Regions from separate parts of the Arthrobacter sp. zg-Y1143 genome, predicted to be linked through region 2. Evidence: predicted binding sites of a transcription regulator. Region 2 holds the regulator's gene; the other holds the start of a gene.

Region 1 (8,116 bases), on a different contig from region 2:
CCGGTACCACTGTAACCATCACCGCCGGCGGCACCCGCGAACCCCTGGACCCGGTCCGTTTCCTGGGCAACCGTTCCTCCGGCAAGCAGGGGACCGCTCTGGCCTCGGCCGCCCTTGCCGCAGGCGCCAAGGTGCGCCTCATCGCCGCCCACATGGACGTCCCGGCCCCTGCCGGCGTCGAACTGGTTTCCGTGGAGACCGCGCTGGACATGCGTGCGGCAGTCCGCGAGGCTGCCGCCAATTCGGACGTGCTGATCATGGCCGCGGCCGTGGCAGACTTCCGTCCGGACCGGACGGTGGAAACCAAAATCAAAAAGAGCGACGACGTCCCCGACCCTGTGATTACCCTGGTCCGCAACCCCGATATCCTGCGCGAACTGGTGCAGGACCGGGATGCGTCCGCCACCGCCGCACCGCGGCTTATTGTCGGGTTCGCCGCCGAGACCGGTGACGCGTCAGCCGACGTCCTGGAATACGGCCGCAAGAAACTGGCCCGGAAGGGCTGCGACCTGCTGGTGCTGAACCGGGTGGGCCGGTCCCTGGTCTTCGGTCAGGACGAAACCGAGGTGACGATTCTCTCACCGCAGGACTCGGACCTGGAGCCGGCCGGAACCATCGCCGGTACCAAATCCGAGGTCTCGGCGCGCATCATCGCACGGATTGCCGGCGAACTGGCTGCCCGCCGGTCCTGACCCCGCGGCCGGCCGGGTCCGGGAGTGTCCGGGGTGCCCGGTAGAGTAAATGCTGTGACTTCTACTTCTGCCTCTCCCAAGACGCAGTCCAACCTGCGCCTTTTTACCTCGGAATCCGTCACTGAGGGCCACCCGGACAAAATCTGCGACCAGATCAGTGACGCCATCCTCGACGGACTGCTCAAGGTGGACCCCGAGTCCCGGGTAGCTGTTGAAACCCTCGTGACCACCGGCCTGGTCCATGTTGCCGGTGAGGTGACCACCGAGGGCTACGTCGAAATCCCGCAGCTGGTCCGCGACACCATCCTGGACATCGGCTACGACTCTTCCGCCAACGGCTTCGACGGTGCGCGCTGCGGTGTGTCCGTCTCCATTGGCCAGCAGTCCCCGGAAATCGCCTCCGGCGTGTTCAACTCCCTGGAAAACCGCACCGGCAAGGTGGTGGACCCGTACGACGCCCAAGGCGCGGGGGACCAGGGCATTATGTTCGGCTACGCCAGTGATGAAACCTCGGTGCTGATGCCCACGCCCATCTGGCTGGCGCACCGGCTCTCCGAGCGCCTGACCAACGTCCGCAAGGACGGCACCCTCCCGTACCTCCGCCCGGACGGCAAGACCCAGGTCACCATTGGCTACGACGGCGACCGCCCAGTGTCCGTTGATTCCGTGGTGGTATCCACCCAGCACGCCGCAGACCTGGACCTTGAGCAGCTGCGGGCCGACATGGCCGCGTACGTCATTAATCCCGTGCTGGCCGGCAGTGACCTGGACGTCTCCAACGTGCAGCACATCATCAACCCGGGCGGCCCGTTCGTCATCGGCGGCCCCGTGGGAGACGCGGGCCTGACCGGCCGCAAGATCATTGTGGACACCTACGGCGGATTCGCCCGCCACGGCGGCGGCGCCTTCAGCGGCAAGGACCCGAGCAAGGTGGACCGTTCAGCGGCCTACGCCATGCGCTGGGTGGCCAAAAACGTGGTCGCCGCCGGCCTGGCCCGGCGTGCGGAAATCCAGATTGCCTACGCCATCGGCATGGCCCGCCCCGTAGGCATCTACGTGGAGACCTTTGGGACCGAAACCGTTGACCCGGCCCGGATCGCCGACGCCGTCCAGGAGGTCTTCGACCTCCGCCCGCTGGGCATCATTAACGGCCTGGACCTGAAGCGCCCCATCTACCAGCGAACCGCCGCGCACGGCCACTTCGGCCGCGAGGATGAAGGGTTCACCTGGGAGCGCAAGGACAAGGTCGAGGACCTCCGCAGCTACTTCAACGTGTAGCCGGCATGGCAGCGGACCAGTCCGGGGAGGCCGTGCAGCTGTCGCTGCTGCACGGCTTCACGCCGCCGGCCAAGGCAGTGGGCAAGGCCCAGCCGGCGCCTGCCCTGCCGATAGCGCGCGTCTTGCTGGACTCGCCCCTGCCGCACCTGGACCGGCCGTTCGACTATCTGGTTCCCGTGGAGCTCGACGCCGACGCGGTGTCCGGTGCCCGGGTCAAGGTCCGGTTCGGCGGGCAGGAGCTGCCCGGGTTCATCACCGAACGGACCGCGGAAGCGGATACCACGGCCCGGCTGATGCCGCTGGGTAAGGTCATTTCCCCGCAGCCGGTGCTCACCCCGCAGATCCTTCGCCTGGCTGAAGCGGTGGCGGCACGGTACGCGGGCACGGTGCACGATGTGCTGCGCGTCGCCATTCCGCCGCGGGCGGCCCGTGTGGACAAGGAATTCACGGCACGCAAGAACGCGGCGGCCGACGGCGAAACCGCTACGGCGGCCGCACCGGGTAAGGCTGACGGACCGGAAGGTGCCGGAGCGAATCCGCTGGCACGTTATCCGCACGGCCCCCGCTTCCTCACCCACCTGGCTGCCGGCCACAGTCCGCGCGCGGTGCTCTCCTCGCTGGGCGGATACGGACCGCAGGACTGGCCTGCCGAAATCGCCGAAGCCGTCCGGTCCACGCTGATTTCCGGGCGCGGGGCCGTAGTGGTGGTGCCCGACAACAAGGACCTGGCCCGGCTTCAGGCTGCCCTGACCGCACGCATCGGAGCCGACGCGTTTGTGCGGCTGACTGCGGAGGACGGTCCCACCCCGCGCTACCGCAGCTTCCTAATGCTGCTGCACGGTGACGTCCGGGTTGCTATCGGCACCCGGTCAGCTGCCTACGCACCCGTAAAGGACCTTGGCTTGGCCGTGCTCTGGGACGACGCCGATGACCTCCATGCCGAGCAGCGCGCTCCCTACCAGCATGCACGCGATGTCCTGCTGCTGCGCACCGAACTGGAGAACTGTGCGCTCCTGCTTGCCTCGCATTCGCGCAGCACCGAAGCCCAGCGGCTGGTTGCCAGCGGCTGGGCCGCCGGGATCGCGGCCGAGCGCTCCACCGTCCGCGGGCACGCGCCCCGCGTGGTCAGCACCTCGGACTCCTTCACTATGGAACGGGATCCGTTGGCGGCCCGGGCCCGGATTCCGCATACAGCGTGGAAGGCCGCTCAGGACGGGCTGACCCGCGGTCCGGTGCTGGTCCAGGTGGCACGTACCGGTTTCTCTCCGGCCCTTGCCTGCCAGGACTGCCGGGAACCCGCGCGCTGCCGGCACTGCTCCGGTCCGTTGGGGCTGGCCAGCCGAAACGGCATTCCCGCCTGCCGCTGGTGCGGGCGCCCGGAGCCTATGTGGCACTGCGGCAACTGCGGCGGAACACAGCTGCGCGGTTCCACTGCCGGCGCGGGACGCACTGCCGAGGAGCTGGGGCGCGCCTTTCCTTCCACCACGGTCATTTCATCGGCTGGGGACCATGTGCGGGCCGAGATCCCTGATGCGCCTGCACTGGTGGTTGCCACGCCCGGAGCCGAACCGGTTGCGGCCGGGGGATACGCGGCGGCCATCCTGCTGGACGGCAACGCGATGCTCTCGCGGGAGTCCCTGCGTGCCGGGGAAGATACCCTGCGGCGCTGGTTCAGCGCCGCCGCGCTGGTTCGTCCGGCGGGGGAGAAGGGACTGGTGGTGGTGACGGCCGACGACGGCACAACCGTTGGGCACCTGCTGCGCTGGGACCCTGCGGGGGCAGCGGAGCGCGAACTGATGCTGCGGCAGGAACTAGGCCTGCCTCCTGCTGTACGGTATGCGGAGCTGACCGGTTCGCGTGAGGCACTGGAAGCCTTTAGTACCCGGCTGGACCTGCCTCAGGGGGTCCGTTCCATTGGTCCTGCACCGCTTCCCTCCGCAGGTCTTCCGGGCGGCGTCCAGGACAGCGGACCGGAGGCCGGGCAGCTGGGCGGAGCCGGCGGCAGGTACCGCACGCTGCTGTTCTTCCCCTATGCTGCGGCCCCGTCCATCACGGCGTCGTTGCGGTCCGTCAAGGCCGCAGCATCAGCGCGGCGCACGGGCGACCCGGTGTACGTGCGGGTGGACGGCACCGACATCCTTTAAGCCGCTACAAGAGTTCACACAGCTACAGCAGTTCACACAGGACGGCGCAGCCCGCGAGCAGCACGAGGAGCGATAGCTGCGCGGCGTTGCCCAGCCGGGCAAGCCTTCCGAGAAGTCCGCGGGGCACGCCGTGGATCATCCAGCCGGGCCGATTGACTTTGAAAATATGCACAGGCCATCCCTTCTTCCTGGAGGCGGCGACTAAGAGGAGTCCCTTCCAGTATCCAGCCGGCCACGGAACGGTCCCTAACCTGAGCGGCGTGAACTTGGCAACAACCGCGTACAAGAGCGGGGTCCCGGGAGAGTTCCCGGGACCCCGCTTGGTTGTCACGCGCTGACGGCCTCGTGTGCCTCGGCGTCACGGGCTTCGCCTGCCTGCACCGCGATCTTCCTCGGCTTGGCCCGCTCGCCCACCGGGATGGTTACGCTCAGGACACCGTTCTCGTAGCTTGCGGAGATCTTCTCGGTGTCGAGTCCCTGCCCCAGGTTCAGCTGGCGCAGGAACGAACCGCTTTCCCGTTCACGGGTGAGCCACTTGACGCCTTCGGCTCCGTGCAGGGTGCGCTGGGCCCGGATGGTCAGCAGCTGGCCGTCGATATCAACGTCGATGGAGCCGGGATCGATGCCCGGCAGGTCGGCGGCCAGGACATAGTGGTCGCCCTGCCGGTAAAGGTCCATCGGCATGCCGCGGAGCGTTCCTTCACCGCGCAGTGCCTGTGCCATCCGGTCGAGTTCCTGGAACGGATCAAACTTCATAGCCATGTGGTATCAACTCCTCCATTCGATCGCTTGATTCAAGCGTTGTTCTGCCTTTGTTGTGCGTTTGTTGTGCGATTGTTCCAAAGTTGAGTGAGCATCACTCAACTTGCGGAAGCAGGTTAGCACTCCACGGATCGGAGTGCCAACTACTTTTTCTGCGGCACAGGTAACGCAGGCACGGGAATTCAGAGCGCAGGTTTGAGCGTGGTTTCCACCCAGGCAGCGAAGCTTGTTTCGGTGACCCGGTGCGGGTCTCGGACCTGCACGTCGTAAATGCCGTTGTTCTGGGCGGCCCCCATGTCCGCTAGGCCCTGAACCCAGCCTTCACTCATGCCGTATTGGAGGAGCGTCGACCGGTAGGTATCGGAGCTGACCTGCGCAAAGTGCACGGGCCGGCCGATACTGTCCGAGATAATCCCTGCCATCTGCCGTGGGGTGAGCAGGTCCGGCCCCACCACGGGTAACGACTCCTGCCCCGTCCAGGTCCGGTCTGTCAGCAGTCCCACCGCAACACGGGCGATGTCGGGGGTCGCGACGGTCAGCAGTACTTTGTCCTGCTCGTTGGGCAGGGGGAGTATCCCGTGGTCCTTGATGGATGAGCGGTGGTTCAGGAGGTTGTCCATAAAGAAGGGCATGGCCAGGGAGCGGGTGTGCACGCCTGTTGCGTTGATGATCCCTTCCGCCTCCAGGGCAGCGGAGAGGTGCCCGGCCTCTGCCGTATACCCCCGCCCGAGGGTGGATACCACGACCGCACGCTTGACCCCTGTTGCGGTAATTGCAGCCGCCGACGCCGCGGCGAACCCGCGGTAGTGGCTCCGTACATTCGCTGCATGGACATCTGGCGGGGTGATGTGGAGTACGGCATCCGCCCCCTCGTAGGCAGCCATGGCGACCTCAGGGTTGCCGTGCGAACCCGCGAACACCTCGACGTTTTCGGCGATGCCGTCCGGCAGCGCCGCGGGGTTCCGGGCAATAACCCGCACGGACTGGCGCTCCGCGAGCAGGCCCTGAACTACTGCGTGCCCGATCTGGCCGGTTGGTGTGGTGACTACAATCATGGTTTCCTCCGAAAATGGGCATCCTGCTTGGCAGTATTGGAACCGGAGTTCCGGTTCCGCTTTGGTGTGCGCCACGATACGGAACTACAATTCCGTTTGTCAAAGGAGTGCCACATTGAATGATTCTTTACGTGCCGATGCGCGAAGGAACCGGCAGAAAATCCTGGCTGCGGCCAGGGAGCTGTTCGCCAGCCACGGCAACGATGTCCACATGGACAAAATTGCTGCCCATGCCGGCGTCGGCATAGGTTCCCTTTACCGGCACTTCTCCAACAAGCAAGAGCTGCTCACGGCGATTGTGCAGGAACGATTCGGCGGCATGTCTGAGCTCGCCCGCTCGGCGGAGGCAATCGAAGACCCCCGGGCGGCATTTGAGGCCGTGCTGGTGGGCTACCTGGAAGCCGCGGACGACGACGCCGGCTTCCAGCTCGCCTTGCTCGGTTCCGGGCCTTTCGAATGGGAGGGCGTCCAAGCCGAGAAGACGGAGTTTGCCCGCATCGTCACCCGGATCATCCGCAGGGCCGCTGACTCCGGTGCGGTGCGCGGGGATCTGACCTGGGACGACTTTCCGGTGATCACCTGCGGGATTATGTCGACCATGTATTTCCAGCCCGGCGGCGCCGATTGGCGCCGGCATCTGACCCTTGTCCTGGAGGGGCTGGGATAGCCTGCGGCCCCGCACTACCCCTGCCGGCAAGCCAGCCAGTCGTACACCAGCCGGGCTGTGTGCCGTCCGTGGATGCGCAGGAGGGGACTGGTGTCGACGTCGGGTTGGCTGCCCCAGTGGATCATGTAGTTCAGCAGGGCTGCCAGCAAGGCATCAATATAGGCGTCCGGCACGTCCCGGGTGAGTTCGGACCGGCGCAGCCAGGCATCGGCGTCGATACCGTCGGCCCGGGCGTAAGGCAGCACCCCCACCCAGTCGATCCAGGGTGCACCGGTGCCCAGGAAATTCCAGTCGCAGAACAGCGCACGTCCGTCGCTGATGAGGATATTGTCGGCGCGCAGATCGCCGTGCAGGACCGCGTCTCCGGCCAGTGCCTCGGGACACAGGTCCAGTGCTTCCTGGAACCCGCCGGCCTCTTCCGCGCTGAGCCCGGGCAGGAACCATGGCGGCTCTCCGCCGTCGGCGACCGCCTTGAACCGAGTCGGAATCAGGGCCATATCCTCGGCCACCGGCGTCCCGCCTTCGGCCTGCGGGAAGTCGGTGAGCAGCGCTGCAGCAGTGACGCAGGCGGTTTCCACGGCGGCAACATCCGCTTCGGTCCAGGGCTGGCCCGGCATCCGTCCGGGCACGGCCTCGTACACCAGCATCTGCCAGTGAATGCCGTCGGCCACCAGCCGTTGCGCACTGCGCAGGGCAGGCATAGGCATCCCCGGGAGCATCAGGGGAACCACCTGGGACTCGCGGAGATAGGAAGGGTAGATGAAGGCGTCCGACGCTGCGGCTGCCTTGGCGAAGATACGGTCCCCGCTCTTGTTCCCGAGCACCGCAGCGAAGCCGGGGGTGAACCCGCCGCCTGCCGGCTCCACCAGTGACACCCCGCCGTCAAGGGAAGCGGCAATGCTGTCCCGGACAGCAGCAGGAAGCCGGCCCCAGGGGAGACGGCGTGCGGTTCGGCGGTAATCGGGAATAGCCAGGGGTTCCTGCATGGCCACAGCCTACGGGAGGGGGCGGCAACCTGCCGCCAGCTGCTGCAGCCGGGCGGCAGGCGCCAGCAGCCCCGAAGGCAATTAAGTTGTACACAACTGAGTTGTGTCCTACGGTGGAAGGCATGAACGAATCGCTGCAGCGCCAGGTCTGCTTCTCGCTGTACTCAGCCTCACGGGCCGCCACCGCGCTGTACCGTCCGATGCTCGAGGAACTTAAGCTGACCTACCCGCAGTTCCTGGTAATGACGCTGCTCTGGGAACAGGACGGCCAGAGCGTGAGTGACCTGGGGCAGTCCCTGGAACTGGACTCGGGCACGCTCTCTCCGCTGCTCAAGCGGCTGGAAGCGGCGCAGTTGCTTCAGCGCCGCCGGGCCGTTGAGGACGAGCGCCGGGTCCGCGTCTACCTCACAGATGCAGGACGCGCCCTGGAACAGAAATCCCACGACCTTCCGGACCGTGTCGCAGCATCCGCCGGCCTGGATCCGGAGGAACTGCGCAGCCTCCAGGAAACCCTCGCCAAGGTCAATGCCGC
Region 2 (8,116 bases):
CGGCAGGACCGGACGGCACTGCGCCTTGACCCCGGTTTGCCCTTGCAGTACCGGCGGCGGGAAACTGGTGGTACGGATGGCAGTGAGCCCTCCGCCGGCCCAGAAGGATTTTGCACCATGCCCGAACCGAGCGACGCACGCGTCGGCCTCTATATCGACTTCGACAACATTGTCATTTCGCGCTACCAGCAACTGCACGGCCGGAACGCCTTCCAGCGCGACGGGATCCGCAATTTCGACAAGACCAACCGGGATGCAGATCCCGATATTGCCGCGAAGCTGACCGCTGCCACTGTGGACTTCAATGCGATCATCGACTTCGCCGCGTCCTTCGGCACCCTGGTGGTGAACCGGGCATACGCCGACTGGTCGGTCCCCGTCAACGCCAGCTACCAGCGGCAGCTGATGTCCCGCGCGGTGGACCTCACCCAGTTGTTCACCACCACAACGCGCGGCACCAAGAACGGTGCCGACATCCGGCTTGCCGTGGACGTGGTGGAAGACCTTTTCCGACTGCCGGACCTGACGCACATCATCATTGTGGCCGGGGATTCCGACTACATTGCCCTGGCCCAGAAGGCGAAGCGGCTGGGCCGCTTCGTGGTGGGTATCGGTGTGGCCGGTTCCACCAGCACCTCCCTGGCCGCCGCGTGCGACGAGTTCGAGGATTATGACTCCCTGCCCGGCATTGTTGCGGCTGTCGCCGCGGCACCGGGATCCGCCAAGGCCCCTACTGCGGCAATGGACCAGACCCCCAGCAAGGCCCGCAAGCTCACTGTGGTGCCCATGTTCTCGCACACCGAAGACGCCCGCTTTGAGGAGCCGGACACCGCTGAAGACATTGACCCGCGGACCCTTGCCACCGAACTGCTTGTCCGTGCACTGAAGATCGGCCATGCCAAGGGCGACGACGAGTGGCTCAACACAGGCACGGTAAAGAACCAGATGCGGCGTATGGACCCCTCCTTCAACGAAAAGCCGCTGGGCTTCCGGTCCTTCACCGACTTCCTTTCCTCCCGCAGCGACCTGGTGGAACTGGACGACGACGGCCCGCAGCGCCTTATCCGGCTGCGGCCCGAGGCCGAGGCCCGGGACTAGCCTGCTCCGGCGGGCTAGTCCCGACGAGGACATGGACGACTGCAGGCATGTTGCCGGTCCGGCAACATGGTTTGCGGTGCACCGGTGGCCGGCGCATGCTTCAGTTATGGATTCGAACACCCCGCATCAGCCCGCCCGTCCCGCGCCGCAGCCTGCCCCTCCCCTGCCGGAACCGGCAGGCGTGGAAGAAGAGTGGGACCAGCGCTACGCGGCCAGTGAAGCCCTGTGGAGCGGGCAGCCGAACGGTGCCTTGGTCTCGGAAGCTGCTGCCCTGGCTCCGGGGCGGGTACTCGACGTCGGCTGCGGCGAAGGCGCCGACGCGCTGTGGCTGGCCGCCCGCGGCTGGGACGTGACCGCACTCGACGTTTCCTCCGTAGCCCTGGAACGGGCAGCACGGCAGGCGGAAATGCAGCGCCTGCAGATCGCCTGGGTGCACAGCGGCCTGGTCGAAGCCCAGCTCGCCGCGGCGTCCTTCGACCTGGTGTCTGCTCAGTATCCGGCATTGCTGCGCACAGCAGATCATGCCGCGGAACAGGCCTTGCTGCAGGCGGTCGCCCCCGGTGGCCTGCTCCTGGTGGTGCACCATGCCTTGACCTCCGACACCGGGCACAGCCACGATCTGGACCAGTATGTGCTCCCGGCAGATATTGCCGCCGCCTTGGACGGGGACTGGCGGATCGAGGCGCAGGAGACCCGTCCGCGGCACGTAGCTTCCGGTGCCGGCGCCCACCACAACGAGGATGTGGTGCTTCGGGCCCGCCGGCTGCGCTGACCGCGCTAGCGCAGGTCCGGCTGCGTTGCCGGGGCTCCAAGTCCGGGGATTTGCACGCCGGCCAGGTCTTCGAGCTGGAGCCAGAGCCGCTCCGGCGATTCAACCGGGCCTGCCGTGTGCGCGTTGGGCTCCACGGCCACGGGCATTCCCCGCAGCCGCTCCTCCGGGGCGAAGTACTCTCCCCCGCGCACCGCGGGATCGGTCAGGGCGCGCACGGCGGGGTATGCCGCGGCGTCTTTCCCCTGTGCCCACGGTGTGTAGGGATTGCGCCGGTACGGTGTCGCAGCATCCCGGACACCCGCCCGTTCCGGCGTTTTGGCATCTACGCCCACCCCGGGCCGGGTGAGGACTGACGCCACCGGGAGACCCGCTGCACGCAGCCGGCGGTCGAGTTCATGGCCGAAAACCTCGGTGGCCGTCTTGGCCTTGGTATAGGCGCCAATGCCGGTCCATGGCAGGCCCCGCACGTCCTGCAGCCCGTACCGCTTGATCCCGACAAATCCCGTGGACGCATGCACCACGCGGCTCAGCCTGCCGCCGGTCTCCCCTGTGGCCGAGAGCAGGGGCAGGATGCCCGCCATCAGGCGAATGTTGGCGGCAACGTGGGTGCCCAGGAGGATCGGCAGCCCGTCACTTGTCATGGTTCGCCGGTTCATGGTCATGGCTCCACCGTTGAGGAAGATGCCGTCCAGACGGGGCAACGCGGCAATTTTGCCTACGGCTGCATCCACGGACGCGAAGGAACCCAGTTCGATCACCACCTCGGAGAGGGAGGCCTCCGGCACATAGTTCCGGATGGAGGCCTGGGCCGCGCCTAATTTGTCAGCCGATCGGGAGGCCAGGACAACGTGTGCCCCCGCTCCGGCCAGCTGCTCGGCGGCGAAATATCCTATACCCGCTGTGGCCCCGGTAATAACAAATGTGCGCCCCGTCTGGCTGGGAAGGGTGGCTGGGTTCCAGGTCATGATTGCCCTCTCGAATCTAAGTGGATCATCTATCCGCTTAGAACCTAGCACACGAAACGGATACTTCATCCGATTGAGTTACACTGGACCCATGCCACCGCTTCGTTCAGATGCCGCCCGCAGCCGATCACGGATCCTAGACGTGGCCCGCCGGCATGACCCCCAAGAGCTGCGGATGAATGACCTCGCCCGGGAGGCGGGCGTAGGGGTAGGGACGGTCTACCGCCATTTCCCGACCATGCGGGCACTGTTGGAGGCACTCACGGCCGACACCTTGGGCCGGATGCAGGAGATTTCACGCCGTGCCGCAGCTGAACCGGATCCAGGCGAAGCGCTTGCCCTCTACCTCGGCGCGGCCCTCGAACTGCAACTGGAGGACGGCGGACTCCAATCCGTCCTGCTTTCCCCGGAGGATGAAACCGAGGGGGTGCGGGCAGCAAAGGAGGAGATTTTCGCTGCATTCAAAGCTGTGCTCGCCCGGGCCAAGTCCGCGGGCATTATCCGCAGCGAACTGACCCTGCCGCAGCTCTCCCACCTGGTTTGCGGGATCGAGCATGCTGTTCGTCTGGGCACCCCGGAGGACAGGAAACCCATGCTGGCCATACTGCTCGCCGGACTGCGCCCCTAAAGAGGAGTGCTACAGGGACTGGACGTATCCGTCGTCGGCGTAGTTCCGCTGCGCTGTCTTGCCTGCGGGAAGCGCGCGCAGCCGGCTGCGGCGTTCCATCAGCGAGACCAGGCCCAGCTGCTTCACGGCAGTGGCGGCCGCCGGCGGCCGCTGTCCGCGGCTGAGGGTAACGACGTCGCCGGCCAGCCCGGCCGCAAAGACCCGGCTGTGGTCCGGGTTGCGGCGCTGGACCTCATCCAGTTCCGTGGATAGTTCCACGATCCGCTGGCGCAGCCCGGTGACCTGGTTCTGCAGTTCCATGATGCGTTTGATGCCCTCCAGGGAAACGCCCTCCTGGGACAGTTTCTGGACCTCGCGCAGCAGTTCAATGTCGCGTTGGGAGTAACGGCGTGACCGGCCGGGCGCCCGGCTGGGCCGGACAATGCCGAGCCGGTCATATTGCCGGAGGGTCTGCGGATGCATTTCCGCAAGCTCAGCGGCAACGGAGATCACAAAAATAGGCGCATTAGCATCTATGCCCATTGTTCCTCCTTGACGGCTGTTGAAATAGTAACGCGGGAAGTTCGCCCTCCGGCGACCGGCACGCTATAGCCGGGCTTTGGCTGCCAGCGAGGCTCGCGGGTCCTCGCCCTTGGTCGCTTCGGCGAACGCTTCCACGGCTTCGCGGGCATCCTTGTTCAGGTGGGACGGCACGGCGACGTCTACGGTCACCAGCAGGTCGCCGTTGCCCTTGGACGTGTGGACGCCGCGGCCCTTGACCCGCAGGGTGCGCCCGGACGGCGTTCCGGCGGGCACCTTCAGGCGGACGGTATCGGAGGTCAGCGTAGGCACCTCGACGGTCGCGCCCAGGGCGGCCTCGGGGAAGGTGACCGGCACATGGATCCGGATGTTGTTGTCTTCCCGGGTGAAGAAGTCGTGCGGGGTGACGTGCACAGTAACCATCAGGTCCCCGGGACCGGCCGCACCGGGCTGGCCCTTGCCCCGGACCCGGATCTTCTGCCCGTCCTTGACGCCGGCAGGCACCCGGACTTCGACTACTTCCCCGCTGGGTTCCCGCAGCCCGATGACGGTGCCGTTGATCGACCCGGCAAAGGAAATAGTGGTGCTGGCCGTGCGGTCCGCACCCTTGGTGGGCGGCGGGGCGCCAAACCCGCCGCCGCCGAACCCGCTGCCGCCCCCGAAGAGGTCGGCGAATTCGGGCGGTATGTTGCTGCCGCCGGCGTTGAACGTGGTGCGCCGGCCCCCGCGCGGGGATGCGCCCTGGCCGAACAGGCCGCCAAAGATGTCTTCAAAGCCCGCACCGCCGCCGGCGCCGCCGCCGGGACCAGCGGGGCCGCCGGCCGTGAACCTGGCACCGCTTCCCATTGCCCGGATGGCGTCGTACTGCTGGCGCTCCTCAGCGTCGGAAAGAACGGAGTAGGCCTCGGAAAGGTCCTTGAACATCCGCTCGGCGTCAGCATCATTCTGGTTCTGGTCCGGATGGTATTTCCGTGCCAGTTTCCGGTACGCCTTTTTAATGTCGGCGTCCGACGCATCCTTGGGAACACCCAGAATCTTGTAAAAGTCCTTATCGACCCAATCCTGACTAGCCAATTGGCGTCCCCTTCCTCATTTGCCGATCCCGCTCGTTTCGAGCACGGCCACCGGACCTGCTGCTGCCCCGGCTTGCTGCGGGACCTGCCTATGGAAATGTCCGGGGCCGCCTGCTGGCGGCCCCGGACGCGGTACTGCTTACTGTTCCGGAACCGAAACAATCACCTGCGCGGCACGCAGGACCCGGTCGCCGGACTTGTAGCCGGACCTCAGGATCTGCGTCACCGTATCGAACGTGACATCCGCACTCTGCTGCTGGATGAGCGCCTCGTGGATGTTCGGATCGAACTCCACCCCGGTCTCATCGATACGGGCCAGGCCGTAGGTCTTCAGCGTGTTCTCCAGCTTGGTGGCGATCGCGGCGAAGGGGCCCTCCGCCAGGTCGCCGTGCTGGCGTGCGGCGTCGATGTCATCCAGGACCGGCATCAGTGAATTCAGCACACCGATTACCGCCATTTCCCGGGCCACATCCCGGTCGCGTTCCACCCGCTTGCGGTAGTTCACGTACTCGGCCTGCAGGCGCAGCAGGTCGTTGCGCAGTTCCGCCGCCTCGGGCGAACCGGCGGCAGCAGGCTGCGCCGGCACGTCGGCGTTGTTGAGGATCTGCTCCGCCTGGGACAGTGCGTCGCCCCCGGCTGCCGGGGCGGAAGCCGATGCTTCCTCCCCGGTGCCGCCGTTGGCCTGCGTCTCGTCCTGGCCGGGCGTGCCCTGGCCGCTTACCGGTTCTTCGCCTTCGGGAGTGTTCCCGTGCTCGTTACCCGCCGGCATGATTACTTCTTTTCTTCGTCGTCGACAACTTCGGCGTCCACGATGTCTTCGTCATCGTTGGCGCTGCCGGCAGCGGAACCGTCACCGGCCGCACCGGCGCCCGGGGCGCCTTCAGCACCGGCAGCGGAGGCCGAAGCGTAGATGGCTTCGCCGAGCTTGGTCTGGGAAGCCTGCAGCTTCTCAAACGCGCTCTTGACCTCGTCGTCGTTGTCCGTGCCCTCAAGGGCCTTCTTCAGCGAGTCGACGTCGCCCTTGACCTCGGTCTTGACGTCTTCGGGCAGCTTGTCGTCATTGTCGGTGAGGAGCTTGTCCACCGAGTAGGCCAGCTGCTCGGCCGAGTTGCGGACGTCGGCAGCCTCGCGGCGCTTCTTGTCCTCGGCTGCGTGCTCTTCGGCCTCGCGGACCATCCGGTCAATGTCGTCCTTGGACAGCGAGGACCCGCCGGTGATGGTCATGGACTGCTCGGCGCCGGTGCCCTTGTCCTTGGCGGACACGTGCACAATGCCGTTGGCGTCGATGTCGAAGGTGACCTCGATCTGCGGGACACCGCGCGGAGCCGGCGCAATGCCGGTCAGCTCGAAGGTGCCCAGCGGCTTGTTGTCGCGGGTGAACTCGCGTTCGCCCTGGAAGACCTGGATGGCCACGGACGGCTGGTTGTCATCCGCGGTGGTGAAGGTCTCGCTGCGCTTGGTGGGGATGGCCGTGTTGCGCTCGATCAGCTTGGTCATCACTCCGCCCTTGGTCTCGATGCCCAGGGACAGCGGGGTGACGTCGATCAGCAGCACGTCCTTGCGCTCGCCCTTCAGGACACCGGCCTGCAGTGCGGCGCCAACGGCCACAACTTCGTCCGGGTTTACGCCCTTGTTCGGTTCCTTGCCGCCGGCCAGCTGCTTCACGAGTTCGGAAACGGCGGGCATACGGGTGGAACCGCCCACGAGGATGATGTGGTCAATGTCGGCAACCTTGATGCCGGCTTCAGCGATGACGTCGTTGAACGGCTTCTTGGTGCGGTCCAGCAGGTCCTTGGTCAGGTCCTGGAACTTGGCACGGGAAAGGTGCTCGTCCAGGTGGACCGGGCCTTCGGGGGTGACCGAGAGGTACTGCAGGGAGATGTTCGTGGAGGTGGCCGAGGAGAGTTCCTTCTTGGCCTGTTCCGCGGCTTCCTTCAGGCGCTGCAGGGCGATCTTGTCCTTGGACAGGTCCGCGCCCTTGGCCTTGGCCTGGCTCAGCAGGTAATCCACAATGCGCTGGTCCCAGTCGTCGCCGCCGAGGCGGTTGTCACCGGCAGTGGCGCGGACCTGGATGGTGGAGAAATCGTCTTCGTCCTTGCCGACTTCCAGCAGGGAAACGTCGAACGTGCCGCCGCCAAGGTCGAAGACGAGAATGAGTTCGTCTTCCTTGCCCTTGTCCAGGCCGTAGGCCAGGGCAGCTGCGGTGGGCTCGTTGACAATGCGCAGCACGTTCAGGCCGGCAATCTCGCCGGCTTCCTTCGTGGCCTGGCGCTCAGCGTCGTTGAAGTAGGCCGGAACGGTGACCACGGCGTCCGTGACCTTCTCACCGAGGTAGGCCTCGGCGTCGTTCTTCAGCTTCATCAGGATGCGGGCGGAGATTTCCTGCGCGGTGTACTTCTTGCCGTCTACGTCCACGCTCCAGTCGGTGCCCATGTGGCGCTTGACGGAGGAGATGGTGCGGTCAATGTTGTTGACGGCCTGGCGCTTGGCGATCTCGCCAACCAGGACCTCGCCGGACTTGGCGAAGGCCACGACCGACGGCGTGGTGCGGCCGCCTTCAGCGTTGGCGATGACCGTGGGCTCGCCGCCTTCCAGGACCGAGACGACCGAGTTGGTGGTTCCGAGGTCGATACCTACTGCACGTGACATATTTGCTTCCTCTTTCCTTGGAAAAACCCGCATCTTCGTGACTTCTCCGCGGCGGTTCCCTTCCCGGACCGGGATGGCTTTCCTCCGCTGGACATCGCGTAGAGCAATTGAGCGTTCTGGACTCAACTTTACTCAGAGCTGATTCTTTGTCAACAAACTTGAGCGCATGCGGCTCAAGTTTGGTTGGAGCCCTTGCGGAACACGCGGTCGCGCTTTGGCTCCCTGCGGCGGCCGGAGGGCGGTAGGGTCCTGCTATGCGTCCCGAAACGTACACCCACGGCCATCACCAGAGCGTGGTGTCCGCCCACGCGGTCCGCACAGCGAAGGACTGCGCCGCGTATCTGCTGCCCGAAGTGAAGCCGGGCATAAGCATGCTCGACGTCGGCTGCGGCCCGGGCAGCATTACGGCGGA

Evidence for each region. The regulator HspR, encoded in region 2, represses chaperone genes until heat shock. The targets are predictions, from matches to a motif close to AAGTTGAGTCNNNNNGACTCAACTT.
Region 1: the regulator HspR is predicted to act here: its motif matches at 4,957-4,981, upstream of QNN98_RS09480 (Hsp20/alpha crystallin family protein).

Annotation. Positions count from the first base shown of each region.
Region 1 is NZ_JASKLW010000006.1:202,242-210,357, reverse strand. Features, by position in the region: partial or broken gene coaBC (bifunctional phosphopantothenoylcysteine decarboxylase/phosphopantothenate--cysteine ligase CoaBC) at 1-692, shown strand, start outside; gene metK (methionine adenosyltransferase) at 747-1,970, shown strand; gene QNN98_RS09490 (primosomal protein N') at 1,976-4,114, shown strand; gene QNN98_RS09485 (hypothetical protein) at 4,137-4,286, opposite strand; gene QNN98_RS09480 (Hsp20/alpha crystallin family protein) at 4,442-4,876, opposite strand; gene QNN98_RS09475 (NmrA family NAD(P)-binding protein) at 5,059-5,931, opposite strand; gene QNN98_RS09470 (TetR/AcrR family transcriptional regulator) at 6,047-6,598, shown strand; gene QNN98_RS09465 (phosphotransferase) at 6,613-7,584, opposite strand; gene QNN98_RS09460 (MarR family winged helix-turn-helix transcriptional regulator) at 7,707-8,116, shown strand, end outside.
Region 2 is NZ_JASKLW010000002.1:70,032-78,147, reverse strand. Features, by position in the region: gene QNN98_RS03525 (NYN domain-containing protein) at 118-1,098, shown strand; gene QNN98_RS03520 (class I SAM-dependent methyltransferase) at 1,205-1,870, shown strand; gene QNN98_RS03515 (SDR family NAD(P)-dependent oxidoreductase) at 1,876-2,835, opposite strand; gene QNN98_RS03510 (TetR/AcrR family transcriptional regulator) at 2,927-3,463, shown strand; gene QNN98_RS03505 (heat shock protein transcriptional repressor HspR) at 3,473-3,985, opposite strand; gene QNN98_RS03500 (DnaJ C-terminal domain-containing protein) at 4,049-5,056, opposite strand; gene QNN98_RS03495 (nucleotide exchange factor GrpE) at 5,195-5,824, opposite strand; gene dnaK (molecular chaperone DnaK) at 5,827-7,704, opposite strand; gene QNN98_RS03485 (class I SAM-dependent methyltransferase) at 7,959-8,116, shown strand, end outside.